3 regions of the Methylobacillus methanolivorans genome follow, and region 3 is predicted to be linked to each of the others. Evidence: predicted binding sites of a transcription regulator. Region 3 holds the regulator's gene; each other region holds the start of a gene.
What was found. The regulator sigma-54, encoded in region 3, starts transcription at its own class of promoters, with help from an activator protein. The targets are predictions, from matches to a motif close to TGGCACNNTTCCTGCT.
Positions count from the first base shown of each region.

Region 1: the regulator sigma-54 is predicted to act here: its motif matches at 4,011-4,026, upstream of LG202_RS06360 (LLM class flavin-dependent oxidoreductase).
Region 2: the regulator sigma-54 is predicted to act here: its motif matches at 3,268-3,283, upstream of msuE (FMN reductase).

Region 1 is NZ_BAAILT010000002.1:1,086,882-1,094,565, reverse strand. It holds gene LG202_RS06375 (LysR family transcriptional regulator) at 170-1,183, shown strand; gene LG202_RS06370 (Crp/Fnr family transcriptional regulator) at 1,187-1,894, opposite strand; gene LG202_RS06365 (PEP-CTERM sorting domain-containing protein) at 2,124-2,768, shown strand; gene LG202_RS06360 (LLM class flavin-dependent oxidoreductase) at 2,817-3,815, opposite strand; gene LG202_RS06355 (protein adenylyltransferase SelO) at 4,081-5,637, shown strand; gene LG202_RS06350 (sodium:solute symporter family protein) at 5,721-7,172, opposite strand; TPP riboswitch at 7,219-7,323, opposite strand; TPP riboswitch at 7,429-7,534, shown strand; gene LG202_RS06345 (3-oxoacyl-ACP reductase) at 7,579-7,684, shown strand, end outside.
Region 2 is NZ_BAAILT010000002.1:615,772-623,455, reverse strand. It holds gene LG202_RS04135 (AMP-binding protein) at 1-526, opposite strand, end outside; gene sfnG (dimethylsulfone monooxygenase SfnG) at 542-1,642, opposite strand; gene LG202_RS04125 (ABC transporter ATP-binding protein) at 1,684-2,487, opposite strand; gene msuE (FMN reductase) at 2,611-3,201, opposite strand; gene LG202_RS04115 (SfnB family sulfur acquisition oxidoreductase) at 3,519-4,844, shown strand; gene LG202_RS04110 (OmpW/AlkL family protein) at 5,105-5,719, shown strand; gene LG202_RS04105 (SfnB family sulfur acquisition oxidoreductase) at 5,735-6,955, shown strand; gene LG202_RS04100 (bifunctional O-acetylhomoserine aminocarboxypropyltransferase/cysteine synthase) at 7,040-7,684, shown strand, end outside.
Region 3 is NZ_BAAILT010000003.1:116,354-124,037, forward strand. It holds gene LG202_RS09425 (PTS sugar transporter subunit IIA) at 1-197, opposite strand, end outside; gene rapZ (RNase adapter RapZ) at 249-1,091, opposite strand; gene hprK (HPr(Ser) kinase/phosphatase) at 1,095-2,054, opposite strand; gene hpf (ribosome hibernation-promoting factor, HPF/YfiA family) at 2,163-2,492, opposite strand; gene LG202_RS09445 (RNA polymerase factor sigma-54) at 2,523-3,989, opposite strand; gene lptB (LPS export ABC transporter ATP-binding protein) at 4,009-4,731, opposite strand; gene lptA (lipopolysaccharide transport periplasmic protein LptA) at 4,817-5,356, opposite strand; gene lptC (LPS export ABC transporter periplasmic protein LptC) at 5,382-6,095, opposite strand; gene LG202_RS09465 (KdsC family phosphatase) at 6,105-6,629, opposite strand; gene LG202_RS09470 (KpsF/GutQ family sugar-phosphate isomerase) at 6,633-7,631, opposite strand.

The DNA.
Region 1 (7,684 bases), on a different contig from region 3:
CAATTGTGTCCAGCAAGTCATCAGCATGGGTTTATGCGGTAAGAATTACAGAATAGATAATTGCATGTATAGCTGTGTGCACTGCTGTTTATTTTTGAATAATGTATTAATTTGTATGTTGATTGTTAGTAGAATGAAGAATAATTGATATATAAATTAAGACATCTCTATGGATAGATTTCAGGCAATGCAGGTGTTCACCCGGGTGGTGGATGCCAATAGTTTCACGCGTGCTGCAGATAGCCTCGGTTTGCCGCGAACGACGGTGACGACTACCATCCAGGCGCTGGAGGGACTGCTCAAGGTGCGTTTGCTCAACCGTACCACGCGTCGCTTGAGCCTGACCCCAGATGGGGCTGCCTACTATGAGCGCTGCATGCGTATCCTGGCCGAGGTGGACGAAACCGAGGCTTTGTTCCGCGACGTGACACGCGGCCCAAGTGGGCGGCTACGTATTGATGTTCCTGCCTCAATTGGGCGCTTGATTATTATTCCCAAACTGTGTGATTTTTATACGCGCTACCCTGATGTAGAGCTGGTGCTGGGCATGAGCGATCGCCCGGTGGATATGGTGCAGGAGGCGGTTGATTGCGTGGTGCGTGTTGGTGAATTACAGGATTCGACCATGGTGGCGCGACGTATCGGTGCTTTTCATCTCGTGACTTGTGCTGCTCCGCGTTATCTGGAGCAGCACGGTGTGCCACAGAGCTTGGAAGATTTACAGCATCATCATGCCGTGCATTACTTCTCCAGCCGCACCGGGCGGAACATGGATTGGGATTTTGTTGTCGATGGCCATGTGACCGAGGTGAAAATGACAGGGAAGGTAGCCGTCAACGATAGTGAAGCCTATGTTGCCTGTGCGCAGCAAGGTTTTGGCTTGATTCAGGTGCCGCGCTACATGGTGTTACCGCATCTTGAATCTGGTGAGTTGATAGAAGTCTTACCGCAGTGGCAGCCCTCCAGCCACCCGATTTCAGTGGTGTATCTGCATAATCGGCACTTGTCTCCAAAAGTCAGGGCTTTCGTTGACTGGATTGCTGAATTGTTCGGTCATTGCCCGTTGTTGAGCGGTTGTCCTGACAATATGTTGGACAAGGAGTGTCACTTCGCACAATGCGAGCAGGGCAACACCATTCGCGAAATCATTGATCGTAATAACACTGCCGAGGCTGTGTTCTAGGCCTCATGCATGCAACAGCGCGGCGTATTCCTGGCGGACGACCTGATAGCATTCGCATGCCATGCGCTCCAGGCCGGAACGGTTCAGCACATGAATATGGCCTCGACTGTAGCTGATCAAGCCTTGCCGCTGTAGCTTGCCAGCAGCCTCCGTGACGCCTTCACGCCTGACGCCCAGCATATTGGCGATCAGTTCCTGCGTCATGATCAATTCGGTTTTCTGTAGCCTGTCGAGGCTGAGCAATAGCCAGCGGCAAAGCTGTTGCTCCAGCACGCAATGACGGTTGCAGACGGCGGTCTGGGTTATTTGCGTGATCAATGCCTGGGTGTATCGCAGGAGTAAATGCGCAACGGTATGGCTGTGATCAAAAAGATGCTTGAGCGTGCTGGCGCGGATGCGATAGCCATATCCTGCGCTTTGCACCACGGCACGGCACGATGAGGTGTTGCTGCCCATGATCACGGGTGTGCCCACCATGCCTTCACCACCGACAACGGCAATTTCTGCGGATGCGCCGTTTTCCATCACGTAGAGCAATGACACGATAGCATCGGCCGGGAAATACACATATTTCAATACTTGTGCCGATTCGTACAACACATCACCCAACTGCATGGAGTATGGCTCCAGGCTTGCTATTAGTTGCTCCTGATCTACCAGTGGCAGTGCATTGATCAAGGTGTTGTGATGTGGGGTGAGCGGTATATCCATATAGCCTCCAGCCAAGGTGCTGCAATTCAGTATATGCCGATCAATTTAACCTTGAGCGCTCAATTTCCCTGCATTAGTCCGATTGGGCTAATTTTCCTATAAATCATTAAGTTATGTTCGGTATCGCACAGTGGGGAGTTTGGCTGCCATGCATGCTCATCCAACCTGGCGCTCATAGCTGGGCTTATGTAATTTTCTTAAGCATGTTTAATGTGAGAAGGAAGAGAAAATGAATAAATTGACGATGGTAGCTTGTGGAACACTACTAGCTGCAAGTAGCGGGGTAAATGCAGCGAATATCGTGGTGAATGGTAGTTTTGAGGCCGATACTATTTCGGGTGCTTATGAGCAACTGGCTAATGTGACTGGCTGGTACTCTGACGGTCTGTTTGAGATACAGCGTGGCAGCGATCATGGTGGTTGGTCAGCGTTCAATACTGCATACGATGGCGAGCAATATCTGGAGTTGAACTCTACCAACCTGACTTCAATCTGGCAGGATTTGTCGACAACAACAGGGCAGCTTTATAACTTGAGCTTTGCCTACTCAGGCCGTTCCGATACTCCGGGGGGGCTTAATAGCGCACTGGAAGTGTATTGGGGCGGGAACCAGGTGGTTGCAACTTCAGTTACCTCTCACAGCGGATGGGTGATCTATAACTTCAGCAATCTGGTAGCTTCTAATGCGCTTACCACGCTCAAGTTCACTTCGATTGAGCCACAGAATGCACCTTCCTATGGTTCTTTCCTCGATGGTGTGGTGGTCACCGCAGTACCTGAGCCTAGCACTTATGGCATGCTGGCATTGGGGCTAGGCGTGATGGGGTTGATCAGCAGGCGTAAACGCCAGCAGGATCAACATCACCTGTATTAACACCTAGTGGTATACATGCCCCTGGCCAGGCTTATTGCCTGGCTTTTTTCATTCTGTGGACAGTTGTTCGCGAATGGTGGCAACGGCACGATATGATTGCAAGCGTACTGCGAGGTCAAACACATGGCCAGTCACCATTAATTCGTCAGGCATGAGGTCATTCAGTAGTTTCCTCAACCCGGCCTTTACGGTGGTAGCAGAGCCAACCAGCGAGCAAGCCAACATGCGCTCGACGCTTAATTTCTCGGCAGGTGTCCAGTATTGCTCAATATCATCTACGGGTGGTGGCAGTTGGCCCGGCGTGCCACGATGCAAGTTGGTAAAGCCTTGTTGCTGCGAACTGAACCAATAGCGCGCTTCCTCATCGGTATCGGCTACCAGGATATTGGCCGTGACCATGAAATAAGGCTTATTCAACGAGGCTGATGGCTGGAAATTGCGGCGATAGGTATCAAGTGCCTGTAGCAGGAACGTGGGTGAAAAATGCGAAGCAAAGGCAAATGGCAGGCCATGTGCTGCGGCAAATTGAGCACCATATAAACTAGAGCCCAATATCCACAGGGGGATGTTTAATCCGGCTCCAGGCACTGCACGGATGCTTTGGCCCGCCTGGGGCTGGGCGAAGTAATGCTGGAGCTCTGCGACTAAGTCCGGAAAATCTTCCCCATGGGCATGCAGGTCGCGTCGCAAAGCGCGCGCTGTGGTCATATCGCTACCGGGAGCACGACCCAGCCCAAGGTCGATGCGCCCAGGGTAGATGGATTCCAGCGTGCCGAATTGCTCGGCAATCGCCAGTGGCGCATGGTTGGGCAACATGATGCCGCCAGCGCCGATGCGTATTGTCCTAGTGTGGCTGGCAACGTGACCAATCACGACAGAAGTGGCTGCACTGGCAATGCCCGGCATATTATGATGCTCTGCCAGCCAGAATCGTCGATAGCCTAGCTCCTCGGCAAGCTGGGCCAACGCGACGGAGTTGCTGAAGGCCTCTGCTGGCGTGCTACCTTGCACAATAGGGCAGAGATCAAGAATGGAAAATGGAATCATCGCTTTTCAATATCCAGGTGGATGTTGCAGAGACATTGCCATATTCCCATGGTTCTGATGAAAGTAGTACTAGCTCAACAATTTCTGTGGGTAACTTTGTGGGCAGCATGCGCATGAGCTGGCTAAACGGTTGTTATATCATGTGGAATTTGCTATTGCCTATTTATTGTGCAGCCTGCCAACTTAATTTATCTCAGCAGAGAACATACAATAGGCAACGCTGTCATTCTATATGACCTTTGATAATGAAATCCCCACTGTGATGATGCCTACTTTTGATAACCGTTTCCTGCGGGATTTGCCTGGTGACCCGGATACTACTAACCAGTTGCGTCAGGTGTATGGCGCCTGTTGGTCACGTGTGATGCCCACTTCGGTATCCGCTCCCAAGTTACTGGCTTATTCGTCCGAGATGTTGCAGGCACTGGGCTTGAGTGAGGAAGACATTAAGTCCCCGGCCTGGGTGAATGCTTTGGCTGGCAATGGCCTTATCCCAGGCATGGAACCTTATGCCATGTGTTATGGAGGTCACCAGTTTGGACATTGGGCCGGGCAGTTGGGCGATGGCCGCGCGATCAGCCTTGGCGAGGTAGTAAACAGCCAGGGTCAGCGCTGGGAGTTACAACTCAAGGGCGCGGGCGTGACACCCTATTCACGTATGGCGGATGGCCGTGCCGTGTTGCGCTCATCGGTACGCGAATTTCTTTGCAGCGAGGCGATGCACCATCTTGGCATTCCCACTACGCGTGCCCTGAGCCTGGTGCAGACCGGTGATGTTGTGATTCGCGATATGTTTTATAACGGCAACCCGCAGGCTGAGAAGGGCGCAATCGTATGCCGTGTATCGCCCTCATTTATCCGGTTTGGCAATTTCGAGATTTTTGCCATGCGCCAGGATAAACAAACGCTGCAAACGCTGGTGGATTTCACTATTCACCGTGATTTTCCTGAGTTGGCTGATTTCCCCGAAGATGAGCGTTTAGCCGAGTGGTTTGCCATTGTCTGTGTACGCACTGCGCGCCTGGTCGCACACTGGATGCGCGTGGGCTTTGTCCATGGCGTGATGAACACCGACAATATGTCGATTCTCGGCCTTACTATTGATTATGGCCCTTACGGCTGGGTGGATAACTTCGACCCTGGCTGGACGCCCAATACCACTGATGCCGCAGGCCGTCGTTATTGTTTTGGTCGCCAGCCCGAGATTGCCCGCTGGAATCTGGAGCGCTTGGCGCAAGCGTTGTATGCCTTGAAGCCAGAGCGGGAAATTTACGACGAAGGCCTGATGCTATTCGACCAGGCTTACAACAAAGAGTGGGGTGCCGTGTTGGCTGCCAAATTTGGCTTTAGCCAGTGGCGCGATGAATATGAGCCTTTGTTCACCGCAGTGTTCGATCTCATGACCCAGGCCGAGATCGACATGACCGAATTTTTCCGCAAGCTGGCCTTGATCGAAGCCACCCAGCCAGACTTGGACATCTTGGAAAGCGGGGCCTATAGCGATGCACTATGGGAAACCTTCAAGCCCAGGTTCAGTGATTGGCTCAAGCAATATAGCCAGGCAACGGTTGCAGATGGACGTGACCCAATAGCCAGGAAAGAGGCCATGAACCGTGTCAACCCGCGGTATGTCTTGCGCAACTACCTGGCGCAACAAGCCATCGATCTGGCAGATGCTGGTGATAACAGTTTGATAGAAGAGTTGTTGGAAGTGTTGCGCCAGCCTTACGACGAACAGCCAGGCAAGGAGCGCTTTGCTGCCTTGCGACCGGATTGGGCCAAGCACAAGGCTGGATGCTCGATGCTGTCTTGTAGTTCCTGATTTAATACTTCACTTCACATAATATCAAGGGCGAGCGCAGCGATGCCCAATCGCTGCGCTCGCCCTTTGAGTTGTTAGGGTCGTTAGAGTTGCTCTTGATCCAGCCTGCGGCTTGCATGTGTCAACGAAGCAAGCTCGAAGTGTTCCTTGCGACGTTTGAGCAGGCGGGTGATGGTAATGACTGCTACGGGGGTCAAGGCCGCCAGCAGGAAGGATTCTAGCAAGTGGGTCGCGGGTTCATTTGGCGTGGGGAACATGGACAATCCTGCGACCAGTCCGGCAATGGTGCCCATGACCGCTTCTCGCCCGGTATGCGAGCGGCTGAACAGGCCGAAAAAGACCGGGAAAGCCGCCGCCGAGCATAGCAGGTCGGCGAGCAGGAATAGGTAAAGCACGCTGTAGCCCTGTGCAGCAACAATCAACACCGGGATTGCGACCAGCAGCACTAGCCAGCGTGACAATCGCATCAAGCTCGAAGCGCTACGCTTAGGCATCACTCGCCCGATATCCACAGCCACAATGCTTGAAATCGCGCTGATCGCGCTATCTGCACTGCACATCACCAGGGATATACCGAGTGGAATCAGCGCAATGGCCAGCCAAAGCGGGATGTTGGGCATGACCACGCTGAACAGCGCTACCGAGCTATCACCTTGTGGTGTCATCGCCATGAAGGCCAGGCCGAACAAGCCCATGATGAAGATGAATGGCACGACCAGCAAACCACCCAGCAGGAAGCCGTTACGCATGGCAGGGATGTCTTTCGCAGAGTAAATGCGTTGCCAGTTGCCTTGATGAAAGATGCCGGTGAGCAGGATGGCGACGAAGAAGGTCAGCCCGGCCTTGATGCCACCAATATCGTGTAGGTCGATGAGCTGCGGTGCGGTTTCGCGCAGCTTGTCCATGACAGGCACCACGCCACCGGTTGCTTTCCAGCCAATAAATACCAGTGCTGCCAGCAGCGGGATGATGATGACGATCTGCACTTTGTCGGTGAAGATAGAGGCACGCAAGCCACCATAAGTGGTGTAGAGCAACGTGAAGCCGAGCACGATGGCTGCCGTGGCCCAGAGCGGCACTGGCGCAAGGATGGTCACCATCTTGGCGATGGCGGTGATCTCCGCACTCATGGCGATAAATAGGTAAAACAGCATGATGCTGAGTGCGAGCAGATACATTGGCTTGCCATAGCGCGCGATGAGAAACTCGGTAAGGGAGTGGCCATTGGGCATGAGTTCACGCATGCGCTTGCCGAGCGGGATCATGGCAATGCGCGGCGACATCGCGCCAAGGGCATAGCCGATCACCGCGGTGAGGCCGCCCCAGGTAGCCGCTTGAGCTGGCGAGAACAATATCCATGCACCGAGGGAAGAGGCGAGTAGCACCATGACACTGGCAATGGAGCCTTGGCTGTTGCGGGCGACGATGAATTCTTCAAGATTACCGCGATAACGGCGCGAGTAAGCCATGCCGAGAATGGCGAAAGCGGCGGCGAAAAAAATCAGCCAAGCGAGCGTGGCTTGTGTACTGAGCATCTTGTGGTGACTCCTGTAATCAACGAACGACAAGGAGTACGCAAACCCGATGCGGTACTTCCTTCCTTTCGCCAGCATGATCTGGATCAAGTATTAAGGGTCATGGCCCATTGCCATTTCTCAGCCGTGATCGGCTCCCCCAGGATTGAACGGGCCAATAGCAAGTGGCCGTTCTGGTGCCGGATTATAACGACTTTCATCACGATTTTCACAATGCATTGGATGTGAATCGTTCATATTCCGTGCTATGGTTCAACCTTTCGGCACGGGGTGCCCTGATGGAATGGTTTCCACAGGGCTGAGAGCAAACCCGTATACCTGATCCAGATCATACTGGCGGAGGAATGCCTGTCGCAGCCCTGGCTGCGGTGTCTTCCTTTGTCATGATTTACTGCAAAGGAATGACATGAACAATCCATCAGCCCCACAACTCCGTATTCAAGACCAAGTCGTGCTCGTCACCGGTGCCGCACGCGGGCTGGGCCAGCATATTGCCCGTGCCTTCCTCGATC
Region 2 (7,684 bases), on a different contig from region 3:
GATATAGCGCAAACGCAGTCTGCCCGGCCTCTGACACGGGTTCACAAGCTATCAAACTGCCTCCTGTCAGCAACGATGAATAGTGGCGTAATGACGATGGTTGCTGCCCTGCAAGGCCGCGAGCCTCGGCATAAATCACACGCACACCTTGAGGGCTACTTGCCAAGGTTTGCTCCACCTGTTGCTGGCCCTCGGCAAATACAAATGCGGGTGCCAGGTGCGCCAGCAGCAAGGCAAGCGCATCCTCTTCCATTGATGGATCCAATGGCGCGGCTATGCCACCCAACCATTGCGCCGCAATCGAGAGTAGCAAGGCCTCTCGCCGTGGATGCGTCAGCAATACCAGCGTGTTGCCACGCTCAAATCCGATCTGGCCTAGCACTGCCACTAATTGCGCCACTTCTTCATGCAGCGATTTCCAGTGCTGTTCATGCCAGATGCCCAATTGCTTGTAACGCAACGCCACACGATGTGGCTGCGTGTTCGCATGCTGAATCAGCCAGTGCGGTAAGGTATTGCTTGCCATATGCATTTCCTTGCTTCAAGCAGCCAATGCGACCTGTTTTTGTTCCAGTTCACGCACCAGCGGCAAGACTTTTTCACCGAAATAAGCGACTTCCTCATGGAAATGCAGGAAGGCAGATAGCACCAGGTCAACACCCACGGCTTTCAAGGCAACAATACGTTCTGCAATTTGCTGTGGCGTGCCAATCAAGTTGGTCTTGAACCCATCGTTGTACTGCACCAGGTCTTCAAAAGTTGATTTTGCCCAATTGCCTTCGCCTTCAGGGCTGGCCTTGCCTGCCTGCTTCGCAGCATCACCAAAGGCATTGACGGCTTCCGGGTCAGCCTTATCAATGATTTCCTTCAGCACTGCACGTGCCTCCTCTTCTGTATCGCGCGCAATGATGAAGGCATTGACCCCCACCTTGACCTGATGACCATTGGCAGCAGCCTTAGCTCGGATGTCATCCACTTGGGCCTTGATGCCTTCTACCGTGTTGCCATTGGTGAAATACCAGTCAGATACCCTGGATGCCATGTCGCGCGCGGCACGAGAACTACCCCCTTGAAAAATCTCCGGGTGCGGATTGGTGTTGTAGGGCTTGGGTTTCAGCGTGTAATCATGGAAGCGATAGAAATCACCCTTGAAGGTGAAGTTATCCGTTGTCCAGATTCCCTTCAGGGCGCGGATAAACTCTTCTGAGCGGCGATAGCGCTCATCATGCTCAAGCCATGGCTCGCCAATCGCCTGAAACTCCCCCTTGAACCAGCCAGAAACCACATTGATGGCAATACGGCCCTTGGTTAGTTGATCTATCGTTGCCAACTGTTTGGCTGCCACCGCCGGGTTCCATGGGCCAGGAAGAATGGCAGCAATCACCTTAAGCTTGGTCGTGGCTGCCAACAAGGCATGGGAAAATGCGACTGGCTCATGCTGGAACTCCGCTCCATAACCTGCGGTAAAGCGAATCTGGCTCAAGGCATATTCAAAACCATTCTGCTCTGCCAATTGCGCCAGCTTGATGTTGTAATCAATATCCCAACTGGTGCGCTGCTCGATCTTGCTCACCACCAGGCCGCCACTCACATTGGGCACCCAATAGGCAAACTTGATGTCTTCCTTGCGATTGCTGCTCATGATGTATCCTTTCAATTAATGTCGTTGACTCACTTAAATATTCATTGCTTCTTGCCTAGATAGGCATCTTGCAAAGCACTGTCTTGCAGCAGGGCTGCTGCACTACCTGCAAGCACCACCTTGCCGGTTTCGAGCACATAGCCGTAATGGGCATGTTTAAGCGCTACAGGGATGTTTTGCTCAGCCACCAGGAAGCTGACGTTTTCCTGGGCGTTGAGTTGGCTGACGATGTCAAAGATTTCCTCCACGATCAGCGGTGCCAGCCCCATGGAGGGCTCGTCCAGCAATACCAGCGAAGGCTTGGTCATCAGGGCACGGCCGATGGCCACCATCTGCTGCTCGCCACCCGAGGTGTAGCCTGCCTGCACCTTGCGTTTTTCCTTCAGGCGCGGAAACCAGGCATAAATACGCTCCAGCCCGGCTTGCAGTGCCGGCCGGCCGGGTCGTCGCACAAAGCCACCGCTGATAAGGTTTTCCTCTACCGTGAGGTGAGGGAACACATGGCGGCCTTCCAGCACATGCACGATGCCCTGCTGCACCAGCAGATTGGCCGACGTATCTGTACTGAGCTGGCCCTTGAAGTGAATGCTGCCGCGGCTGATGTCAGCGCGGTCGGCGCGCACCAGCCCTGAAATCGCCTTCAGCGTAGTACTCTTGCCCGCGCCGTTGGCGCCCAGCAGGGCAATGATGCTACCCTTCGGTACAGCCAGCGAAACACCGCTCACAGCCAGGATGGCTCCGTCATAAATGACTTCGATGTCATTCACGCGCAACAGCGCTTCCGATTGCTGTTCAGCATGCAGCGACCCTGCCGCCTCTGGAAACGCCCGGGTTCGTGCACTCATCTCAGGTCTCCTGATCGGCATTAGGCAAAACCATAGTGACGCTAACCTGTGATAGAGATGGCAGGCTCTGGGACAAAAACTCAACGCCACCTCTTTCAAAAGCGCTGAAGCGTATGGTCTTGCTCATGCCCTGGCCTTTGCCGCAGAAGCGATGGTCTGAGATGACACGGCGAGATAAGGCAATGCTCGCTCTACCGCGAGCGCAATACGCTCATGCAGGGCTTCGCTGGCAATCGCATAACCACCTAGGTCGAGCGTCTCGAAATCCGCCTCGCTGCCATAGACACCCAATGGCAGGGTCAAGGCCTGGAAGAAGCTGAACAAGGGGCGCAACTGGTGATCAATCACCAAGGCATGGCGCTCGCTGCCGCCAGTAGCGGCAAGCAGCACAGGGATGTTGGTCAGGCTTTCGTGGCCAACAAAATCAAACAAGTGCTTGAACAGGCCGGTAAAGGAGGCGCGGTAGACCGGGGTGGCAACGACCAGCAGGTCAGCCTCTTCTATCTTGAGGATGTCCTTGATCGCAGCTTGCGGCAGCTCCAGGCGGCTCAGGCTGCCGCCTAGCAATGGCCCCAGCTTCTGCAACTCGATGAGATGCACCTCCAGGGGCAGCTTGCGCTGCAACTCAGCCACAATGGCATTTAATAGCACGGTGGTGCGCGATGGGCTGCTCAAGCTTCCCGATACGGCCACCAGTTTCAATTTTTTACTCATGCCTGCTCCTGTCCACTTATTCCAAAATGCGGTGTTTTTCTGATCCGCAAATAACAATAAGTAGATAGCAGCAAGTGTGCCAGCGATACAATTACTTTTAATTCAATATCTTATTAAAATATTCAAGCAATTCACCCTGTTGCTAAGCAGACTGAATGCTGAAAATGTGCTGCTATACCAGCAACCCAGACTAGCTACTGCTGAAGAGGCACCGTTAATCTCTGTCGAGGACTGCTGGATAATCAGCAGCCAGGCAGCAAACTGCTGCTTGCGCATGAGGGAATACAACACGTTATTTTCTTATCTGTTGATTTTTAATGACTTTATTCCATGGCACGCTATATGCAAGCCTGATGCAACATCGTCGTATACCGACTATTGAGTTCATCATTGAAAGGCTAGCCATGACAACGACATCATTAGCAATAGAAGAATCCCAGGAGCAGGCATTGCCAAGACCGCCTGCGCACATCATCAAGAACGATGCCGAGGCGATAGCAGTGGCGCACCAGGTGGCGGCAGAGATTGCCAAGGAAGCCGCCATCCGCGATGCGGAGCGCCGCCTGCCCAAGCCCGAGCTTGACCTGTTCTCGCAAAGCGGCCTGTGGGGCATCACCGTGCCCAAGGAATACGGCGGTGCTGCCGTCTCCAACACCACGCTGGCGGAAGTTATCGCCATCGTCTCCGAAGCCGACCCCAGCATCGGCCAGATTCCACAGAACCACCTCTATATGGTGGAAGGCATACGCCTGGATGGCACCGAATGGCAGAAAAAATTCTTTTTTGACCTGGTGCTCAAGGGCGTACGCTTCGGCAATGCCTTTTCCGAGGTCGGCACCAAGAGCGTCAATGACGTGCTGACGCGCATCACGCCAACTGAAGGCGGCTACTTGCTTTCGGGCAAGAAGTTTTACTCCTCTGGCGCGTTGCTCGCCGATTGGGTGCCGGTGATTGCCAAGAACGAGCATGACAACACCATTGTTGCTTTCGTCAAAAAAGGCACGCCCGGCCTGACCATCATTGATGATTGGTCCAGCTTCGGCCTGCGTACTACGGCCAGCGGCACCACCATCCTGGAAAACATTTTTGTGCCTGCGGATTACATCCTGCTGCACCACCTAGCTTTCGATCGCCCTACCAGCATGGGCCCGGTGGCACAGATCATCCAGGCCGCGGTGGATACCGGCATTGCCCGCGCCGCGCTGCGCGACACCATCCATTTCGTGCGCAACCACACCCGCCCATGGATAGACAGCACACAACAGGAACATGGTTACGAAGACCCGTTAAGCATCCGCGATATTGGCGATCTGCAGATCCGCGTACACGCCACCGATGCCCTGTTGCGCCGTGCTGGCGAGTTCCTTGATATTGCCCAGCGCGAACCGAATGAAGACACGGTGGCCGCGGCCTCCATCGCCGTGGCAGAAGCCAAGGTACTGAGCACAGAAACCGCCCTGCTTGCTGGCAGCAAACTGTTCGAGCTGGCTGGCACACGCTCCACCCTGGGCCAGTTCAACCTCGATCGCCATTGGCGCAATGCACGCACCCACACCCTGCATGACCCAGTGCGCTGGAAGTATTATGCGGTAGGCAATTACGCCTTGAACAAAGCCAAGCCACCTCGCCATCCCTGGATTTAAGTTCACCCTGCGTGGTAATACCAATTAAAACAGCACCCATGCCAGGTGCTGTTTTTTTACGTCCTTATAACAACATCATCATTTTCAGCAGAAAATCAGCAATCTGCTGAAATATAAGCGGCACAAAAACAATTAATCACAATAAAATCAATAAATTAAAAATGGCATGCAAAATGCGTAAACACGTATTGCTAAGTGCAATACCTCTACCAATGGCTGGCACTTTTGCAATTATTTCGATAATTACAAAAGGACAATACATGCTCAAGCAATCTTTACCCCTGGCCCTCTTTGTTGGCAGCTTACTGCCCATCACCGCTAGCGCTGATATAGGCGCCTTATCTCCCTGGCAACTACGTGCCGGTGTTTCCCTGATTGCACCCAAATCTGACAATGGGGCGATCATTGATCACACTGCCAACCTGTCGATCGATAATCGTGCAGGCCCCACCTTCAATATTGCTTACTTCATTACACCGAACTGGGCAATTGACCTACTCGGCGGGCTGGCCTTCAAACACCAGATCAATGTCAATGGTAGCCATGCTGGTGAAACCAAGCACCTGCCACCCATCCTGAGCCTTCAATATCATTTCAGGCCAGAGGCAACGCTCCGTCCTTATGTAGGCGTTGGCCTCAACTACACCACGTTTCTCGATGAGAAGTTGGATAACGGCGCAAAGCTTAAAGTCGGCGATTCCTGGGGGCCTGCATTGCAGGCAGGGCTGGATTTTGCGCTGGATGAGCATTGGACCATAGGCGCAGACATTCGCTATGCCCGCATCATTGCGCCGGTCAAGATCAACGGGGCCGATGTCGGTGATGTTCAAGTAAACCCGACCGTATACACCCTCAATGTTGGCTATCGATTTTAATGAGGAGCAATCACCATGACTCAACTCACGATTAAACAACCGCGCCTGACCACAGTCGCCCACGTTATCCGCAGTGATGAAGAGGCGATAGAAGTCGCGCATCGCCTGGCAGATCAGTTCCGCCAGGGTGCCTCAGAACGCGACAAGCACAGAAAACTGCCCATCACTGAACTTGATACATTCTCCCAAAGCGGTTTATGGGCAATTACCGTCCCCCAAGAATATGGAGGTGCAGATGTTTCCTATCGCACGCTGGGTGAGGTCATTCGCATCATCTCCGCCGCAGATCCATCACTCGGGCAATTGCCACAGAATCATCTGGTCGTGGTAGAGCATCTGAAGCTGGATGCGACAGAAGAGCAAAAGCGCTTTTTCTTTGATCTGGTACTCAAGGGCGCACGCTTTGGTAATGCTTTTTCAGAAAAAGGCAGCCGAACCGTCGCCGAGTTTGCCACCCTGATCACCCCGGAGGACAATGGCTATGTGGTGAATGGCACCAAATTCTTCTCGACAGGCGCCCTGCTTGCCCATTGGATCCCTATTGTCACCGTTGACGTGGCTGGCTTGCCTCATCTGGCATTGGCAGAGCATGGCACCCCAGGCCTGGAAGTGATCAATGATTGGTCCAGCTTTGGACAACGTACAACGGCCAGCGGCACTGTCGTCATCAATCAGGTCAAAGTGCCGAAGGAACATGTCGTCCCGATTTACCAGGCGTTTGCACGCCCGACAGTTGGAGGCCCTACTTCGCAATTCATTCAGGCTGCGGTGGATGCTGGCATTGCCCAGGCATCTATTGAAGCGACCATTGAATATGTACGCCAGCACGCTCGTCCGTGGATTGACGATAAGCAAAGCCAGCGTGCCAGCGATGACCCATACACACTGCAGCAAGTAGGCGATCTGAAATTACGCCTGCATGCGGCTGAGGCCCTGCTTGATCGTGCCGCCGATAAAATCCAGCTTGCGGATGCACAGGCAACAGAAGCAACTGTAGCGGCTGCCTCGATTGCTGTGGCTGAAGCCAAGGTACTCACCACCGAGATTGCCTTGTTGGCCAGCAACAAGCTGTTCGAATTGTCTGGCACGCGCTCCACGCTGGAAGAATACAACCTTGATCGCCATTGGCGTAATGCCCGCACCCACACGCTACATGACCCTGTGCGTTGGAAATACCATGCGATTGGCAATTACTACCTGAACGAGGTGAATCCACCCAGACATCCCTGGCTATAAGCAAACAAGCAATCAATATAAACGCTGGCCTGCCCAGCGTTTATCATATCCAGCACAATAAAAATCAATCAACTAGGAGACATCATGAAAGCAGAAACTCTGGCCATTCATGCCGGATACAAACCAGACCCGACGACCAAGGCTGTTGCCGTTCCGATTTACCAAACCTCCTCATACGCTTTTGATAACACCCAGCATGGGGCTGACCTATTCGATCTCAAGGTTCAGGGCAACATCTACACCCGCATCATGAACCCCACCAATGCAGTGCTGGAAGAGCGCCTGGCCCAGCTTGAAGGCGGCATCGGTGCATTGGCCCTGGCTTCTGGCATGGCTGCCATCACCTATGCCATCCAGACCATTGCCGAAGCAGGCGATAATATTGTCTCCGTCTCTACGCTTTACGGTGGCACATATAACCTCTTCGCTCACACTCTACCCAAGCAAGGCATAGAAGTACGCTTCTTCGATTATCGCGACCCGGCCAGCCTGGCCAAGCTGATCGACAGCCGCACCAAGCTGGTATTTGCCGAGACCATAGGCAACCCGCTGGGCAATATCGTCGACCTGGAAGCCATCAGCAGCATCGCCCATGCGCATGGCGTGCCTGTCATCGTCGACAACACCGTGGCAACGCCACTATTGTGCCGCCCGTTCGATCATGGCGTGGACATCGTCGTGCACTCGCTCACCAAGTACATCGGCGGCCATGGCAATTCCATCGGCGGT
Region 3 (7,684 bases):
GAAAGTATCAGCACCCCCTGCCCTTCGTCCAGCTCCCTGATCATCTGTTGCGCCTGTGGCAACAAGCCGCCTGGATCATCATGAGTGCCCACACCAAGTTGCCGCAATAATGGCGGGCGCGAGCCCATGACATGGCTTGCACAGTGAATCAGGCTTTCACCCAGCGTACCGTGGGCGATGATGAGTATTCCTATCATGCTCTTGCTTCCTGTTGTGGCAATGTGGCTACCTGCATGTTGCAGACCACGCTAATGCTGCTCCAATGACCGGTGCCTCACCAGCACACGATGTTGCTGATGGCGAAAATAACGTGCCAATCGCTCTGCTAGGTAGACCGACCGGTGCTGACCTCCAGTGCAACCAATCGCTACTGTCAGGTAGCTGCGGTTATCAGCAATAAAGCCAGGCAACCAACGCTCAATGAAATGGCGAATATCGTGATACATATCGTGCACGCTCTCGTGCTGCTCAAGAAAATCGCACACTGGCTTATCCTGCCCGGTTTGCGGCCTGAGCTCGACATCGTAATAAGGATTGGGCAAGCAACGTACGTCAAAGACATAATCCGCATCTAGCGGAATGCCATGCTTGAAGCCAAAAGAAGAGAACAGCAAGATCAACTCGCCATTTTTCTGGGTAACAAATTCCTTGACCCAATGGCGTAAGGCATTGGCGCTAAGGTTGCTGGTATCGATACGCAACCCCATGTCAACCAAAGGCTCCAACAGATGGCGCTCGTAGCTGATGCTTTCAGCCAAGGTGCTGGTGTCGTTGCTCAACGGGTGGCGGCGGCGCGTCTCGCTGTAGCGCTTGACCAGTGTCTCGACATTGGCCTCAAGGAACAATACCTGCACATCGATGCCTTCGCTCTTGAGCTTGCGAATATTGCCAGGCAAGGCCTCCAGTGAGGCACTACGGGTATCAATGCTGATCGCCACTCGCTCATGCTGCACCTGGCTCAAGTGCTCAGAGGTTTGTGGCAACAAGGTGGCAGGCAGGTTATCGATGCAATAATAGCCGCTGTCTTCCAGCAACTTGAGTACGATGCTCTTGCCTGAGCCTGAGAGACCGGTAACGATAACGAGCTGCATGGATTAATCCGCCTGGTGTTTGAGCTTTCTTGCCGTGCGCGCCATTTCACGATGCTGGCGCTGCATGAACTGCTTGGTGCCGTTGATGCCACGCAGCAAGAGCATATGATTACGCACGGCCACCTCGACCAATACCGCAATATTGCGCCCGGCAGCCACCGGGATCACCACCTTGGGGACTTTCACATCGAGGATTTGCTCATGTTGGGATTTAATCTTGAGCCGATCTAGCGGCACCATGGTATCGGCCATTTCCAGTTGCACGATGAGATCCAAGGGCTTGGTTGGCTTGACAGCGTTATCGCCAAACAAGGCACGGATATTCAGTACGCCCAGCCCACGCACTTCGAGAAAATCCTGCAGTAACGGCGGGCAACGCCCTTCGAGCCGGTCAGGCGCAATACGATAAAAATCGACAATATCATCGGCAACCAGCCGATGGCCGCGTGAAATCAACTCCAGCGCCAATTCGCTTTTACCAATGGCTGGCGTGCCCTTGATCATCAAGCCAAAGCCCTGCACCTCCATAAAAACACCATGCTGGCTTTCCGATGCAGCAACCGCTTGCGCAAGGTAGTGGCTCAACACATCCATCAGGCCAGGGCTACGCAACGGGGAGGTAAACAAGGGCGTGCTAAATTCATCCGAGGCTGCCACCAATTCATCCGGAGCCTCTTCGCCATTGGCGACAATAATCGCGGCCAGGTCAGCAGAAAACAGATTCTTGATCGCCTGGAGCAATTCGCGCGTCTTGAGACTGCGCAAATAATCCATTTCGGCACATCCCAGCACTTGTACACGGTTGGGATGCACAAAATTCAGGTGTCCAACCAAGGCCAGTGATGGCTTGGTCACCGTTTCACTCGTGAGGGGGTTATCACCGCCAGCTAACCCTGATACCCATTTCAGCTTGAGTTTGCGGCGCGTATCCTTGTAGAGCTGGGTAACACTGATTTCAGCCATGTGTGCTTAATACCTTGGAGGAAAACAAGGGAGGAAACTGGCTGCCAGAGTACCAAATCCATGCATGAATCATTGATCTGGCACTCTTTTGCAGCATTTCAATGGGAGTTATTCAACTGCCTGCTGGTGCTTGAGGCCTCCAGATGCCTGATTATGGTTGCTGACTTTTTCCTTGTGCTTCACTACCTGGCGATCCAGCTTGTCAGCCAACGAGTCAATCGCGCTATACATGCTTTCTGCCCCGCATTCAGCGTGCAGGTCGTTGCCCGGCACATGCAAGGTGGCTTCCGCCTTCTGCACCAGCTTCTCCACGCTCAGCGTCACCTTGAGGTCGATCACATGATCAAAGTGATTGCTGAGTCGGGCCAGCTTGGACTGCACATATTCGCGCAGAGCTGGTGTAACGTCGAGATGATGTCCGGTCAGATGCAAATTCATAACGCTCTCCTTACTTGAAAAACGCGCAAATCAAAGCGACTTGCGCTGGTTGGCCGCGGGTATCTGTAGAGACTCGCGGTATTTCGCTATGGTTCTTCTTGCAACAACTATGCCTTGTTTGCCAAGGATGTCGGTAATCTGGTTATCAGACAGTGGTTTTTTCGGGTTTTCCTCGCTCACCATCTGCTTGATCAACGCACGAATCGCCGTGGCAGAGCACGCCCCGCCCGATTCTGTCGCCACATGGCTGCCGAAGAAATACTTCAATTCGTAGACACCACGTGGTGTGAGCATGTACTTGCGCGTTGTCACGCGTGAAACAGTGGACTCATGCAAACCAAGTTCGTCGGCAATCTCGCGCAGCACCAATGGGCGCATCGCTACTTCACCGTGCTCGAAAAAGTTGCGTTGCCTATCTACAATCGCCTGCGACACGCGCAAGATGGTGGAGAAGCGCTGCTGGATGTTCTTGATCATCCACTTTGCCTCTTGCATCTGGCTCATGAGATATTGACTCGAACTATCGCGGTTGCGTTTCAGGATACCGGCATACAGCTGATTGATACGCAACTTAGGCACGACCTCATCATTGAGGCTGGCAATCCAGATGCCCTTGATCTTCTTCACCACGATCTCATGCTGGATGTAATGATCCGAGGTGATATGGCTGAACTCTCCGCCTGGACGAGGATTAAGCTGGGTCACCAGTTGCTGCACGGTTTTCAGCACATCGTCATCGCAATGCAACAGCTTACGCAAGCGTGTGTAGTCGCGGCTCGCGAGCAAGGGCAAATGTTGCTCGGCAACCTTGATGGCCAGATCAACATAAGGCGTATCTTCTGGCAGCGCACGCAGTTGCAGCGCAAGGCACTCTGCCAAGTTACGTGCACCGATACCGGGCGGATCAAGGTTCTGGATATGCTTGAGCGCTGTTTCCAGCTCCAGCTGGTCTATTTCCAGCTCTTCCGGCATCAGTTCTGCCAGCTCTTCCAGGGATTGCTCAAGGTAACCATCATCATTGATGGCATCCACCAGCACCATTGCCAGCGTTTGGTCACGCTCAGACAACGGCAGTAGCTTGATCTGACTTAACAGGTGCTCGCGCAGGGTGAGATTGACTGCCTCCTGGAAGCTGAAGTCATTGTCATCATCATTGTTGGAACCGCCCTCTTCCCAGCGGTTGCTGCCCTGGAAAGATTCAAAATAATCATCGCCACCACCAAATTCATCAACACGTGGCACATCTTCGCTCGCAGGCGCAGGTGTATCGCTAGCTGGCGTAGCTACCGCGACATCCGGTGTGGGGCTATAACTTTCCGACATTTCAGCCGCACCATCAGGGCCATCAACACGCTCCAGTAATGGGTTGGCCTGCAACAGCGACTCCAACTCCTGGTTAAGCTCCTGCGAAGACAGTTGCAACAGCTTGATCGACTGCTGCAACTGCGGCGTCAATGCCAGGTTCTGGGAAAATTTTAGCTGTAGACTTTGTTTCATCTCTCTAATTCTGCTTTGACTACAGGCGGAAATCCTTGCCCAAGTAAACTTCTCTGACACTTTCGTTATGGATGATCTCGCCGGGTTTGCCTGATGCAAAGACACGGCCTTCATTCACGATGTAAGCCCGATCACAGATACCCAATGTTTCACGCACATTATGGTCAGTGATCAACACGCCGATGTTACGCTCAGTCAGAAAACGTACGATCTTCTGAATATCCAACACCGCAATTGGGTCAATCCCGGCAAAAGGCTCATCCAGCAAGATAAAGCTGGGGTTGGTGGCCAAGCATCGGGCAATTTCCACGCGGCGACGCTCGCCGCCGGACAGGCTCACCGCCATGCTGTTGCGTATATGGGTGATATGGAGCTCTTGCAGCAGAGATTCAAGCTGCTCCTTTTGCTGCTCAGCCGTCATGTCCTGCAACTCAAGGATCGCCTGGATATTTTCCGTCACCGTCATCTTGCGGAAGATTGACGGTTCCTGAGGAAGATAGGCCAATCCCATGCGTGCACGCTGATGGATAGGCATGCGGCTCAAATCCTTGCCGTCGAGCAAAATGCGTCCGCCATCCAGAGGGACCAAGCCCACCATCATGTAGAAACTGGTGGTTTTACCCGCGCCGTTTGGCCCCAGCAAGCCCACCACTTCACCACTATTGAGTTGCAGCGAAATATCCTGCACCACCGTGCGGGACTTATATTTCTTGCGCAAACCTTCTACGATTAATTCACTCATTTATGCAATATCTATCGATGCCATCTCTAATCAAACACAGTACCCTGGCCCCTTTATCACCAGACCACTGCGCTTATCATCAGTTTCAGGGAGTCTCTGTGGCTGGCTTCTTCTTGGGCTGAATAATGGCGCGCACACGTCCTGTAGGCGTTGCAGGTGTCGCCGCCTGGGAGCCACCGCTGATCACCTCGGCATATTCAGCATTGGCGTCATACATGATGTAGTCGCCGTGCACGATATCCTCGCCGCGCTTGACCCATGCCTTAGTGAATAACTGCACCTTGTCCATGCGTCCATCATACTCTATCCGCTGACCACTGCCTTCCATGTATTCGTTCTTGCCGTCACGCTTCTGCTTGAAAGTGGTTGGGTTGCCATAAGAGGTGCTGTGTTGAAAGCCTTCCTTATCTTCACGCACAACCAGCTTGTCGCCACGGATCACCAATGTACCCTGGGTCAGGATCACATTGCCGGTATAGGTACTGGTCTTCTTTGCATCATTCACCTGTACCGAATCAGCCTCCAACTCGATCGGCTTATCCCGGTCTGCCTTTTCGGCATAGGCAGTCGCTGACAACATGCCGATCAATAGGGCAGGCAATAAGGAACAACGCAAGTTGCGCATAGGGTCTCCGCTGAAGAATATCGTTCTATTTGGTTTTAGTTGGCTGCTTGGCATTTTTACTATTCCCGGCTGGGGTAGATTTGCTGGACTTGCTGGCCGCTGGCTTGGCGGCAACCTGCCTAGGCTTACTGGCAGCCTTGGGCTTACTTGCCTGCGGCTTGGCCGCAGGGCGCTCATAATGGCTACGCACTCGCTTATTGAGCTGGATGGTTTGATTCTTCTTGTCGTAATACATCCCCACCGCGTGCACGACGCTCTTTGGCCCCTGGGTAATGACCACTGGCTGGTCAGTAGATGCGATTTCCTTATCCGGCTCCACGCGCAGGTATTGCGTTGTCAACGTCATCTCTGGACGGTCAGCAAAGGCGGGCCTGACCACGCGCACATCATCGCGGAACTCGACCACATCGCCCTTGCTGGACACATGGCCTCGCTTGCCCTCAATCGTCGTCGTCGGCTTGCCAACGCCAAACTGGGTAAAATGTGGATTGGTCAGCTCGGTACTGTCATCATCTGGGTAATGCCGCATTTCAGATGCCTTGAGGATATGGCTAATCGCTCCCGTCGCATCGGTCTTGGTGGTGACAAAATTATTGAGGATGTAATCCGGGTCATGACGTGTACTGCCATCCACGCGCGGCTCCGGCGGCTGCACCGTGCGGTCAATCCACAGCGTGATCAAGGCCAACAGGCCCAGCACGGCTAGTGGAAACAGGATGGTGTTGGTACGTCCTTGCATATCGCTTGATTATTTCAAATAAGGCGCCATTTGGGCATCAAACGTGCCTTGCGCCTTCATCAGCATCTCACAGACCTCACGCACCGCACCAAACCCTGCCTGGCGCTCGGTCGTGTAGTGGGCATATTCCTTCACCAGCGGCATGGCATGCGGCACGGTGATCGCCAGGCCAGCACGTCGCATGGGCGGGATATCGATGACGTCATCGCCCATGAACAGGCATTCCTCGGCAGAAACCCCCTGCTTTTCCAGCAAGTCGTTGAACGCCTCAAGCTTGTCATCAATGCCCTGGTAGATAATGCTGACGCCAGTGTTCTCGGCACGCTTGACCACGACATTGGACTTGCGCCCTGTGATGTACGCCATGCGGATGCCAGTGTTCTTGAGCATCTTCATGCCCAGGCCATCCTGTGAATGGAACACTTTGTATTCCAGGCCATCATCACCCAGCATTAAGCCACCATTGGTCAAAATACCATCCACATCGAACACTGCTACCTTGATGCGCTTTGCGCGCTCTTCTACTGAAACCACGTTCTATACCACCTTTGCCATCAAGAGGTCGTGCATATTGAGTGCGCCGACCAGGTTACCTTGCTGATCAACGACCAGCAGGCTGCTAATTGAATATTGCTCCATTAATGCCACGGCATCGACTGCCAATTGTTCGGGCGCAATCGTCTGCGGGTCAGCATGCATCACATCACCCATGCTAGTGCCGTGAATATCAATCCCGGCCTCAAAAGCACGGCGCAAATCACCATCCGTGAAAATCCCGACAGGCTTACCTGCCTCATTGAGCACGGCCGTCATGCCCAAGCCCTTGCGCGACATTTCCAGCAAGCCATCTTTGAGACTGCTGGCGCGAGGTATTCCAGGCACATCATCGCCACTACGCATCACGTCTTGCACATGCAGCAACAAGCGTCGACCAATGGAGCCACCAGGGTGCGCCAGCGCAAAATCCTCGCGAGAGAATCCGCGTTGATCAAGCAAGGTCACCGCCAAGGCATCACCCAAGGCCAGCGCAGCTGTGGTACTGGCCGTAGGTGCCAAGCCTAGCGGGCACGCCTCTTGGGTCACGTGAGCATCAAGGAAAACAGCGGCTGCCTTGGATAGGGTCGAATGACGATTCCCTGAAATACTGATAATAGGCGTGCCAATACGTTTCAAGGGCGGCAGTAGCGCCAGCAACTCATCCGCCTCGCCCGAGTTGGACAAGGCAATCACCACGTCATCCTGCGTGATCATGCCCAAGTCACCATGGCTGGCCTCGGCAGGATGCATAAAAAAAGCGGGGGTACCAGTGCTCGCAAGCGTCGCGGCGATCTTGTTACCGATATGACCGGACTTGCCGATGCCGGTCACGACAACTCGGCCCCGGCATTGTAAAATAAGCTCGACTGCGTTGACGAAGCTCTCATCCAGGCGCTCGGCCAATGCCTGGACCTCTCGCGCCTCGATGGACAATACCTCGCGCGCCAGTTGCAGTGGTGCAGTTGCGCTATTGCTTGTCTTTAACTTGGAAATTCCCATATGTGCCAAGTATAAAAGGGAATGTTCCCTGAATAAAGGATATGCCGGCAAAG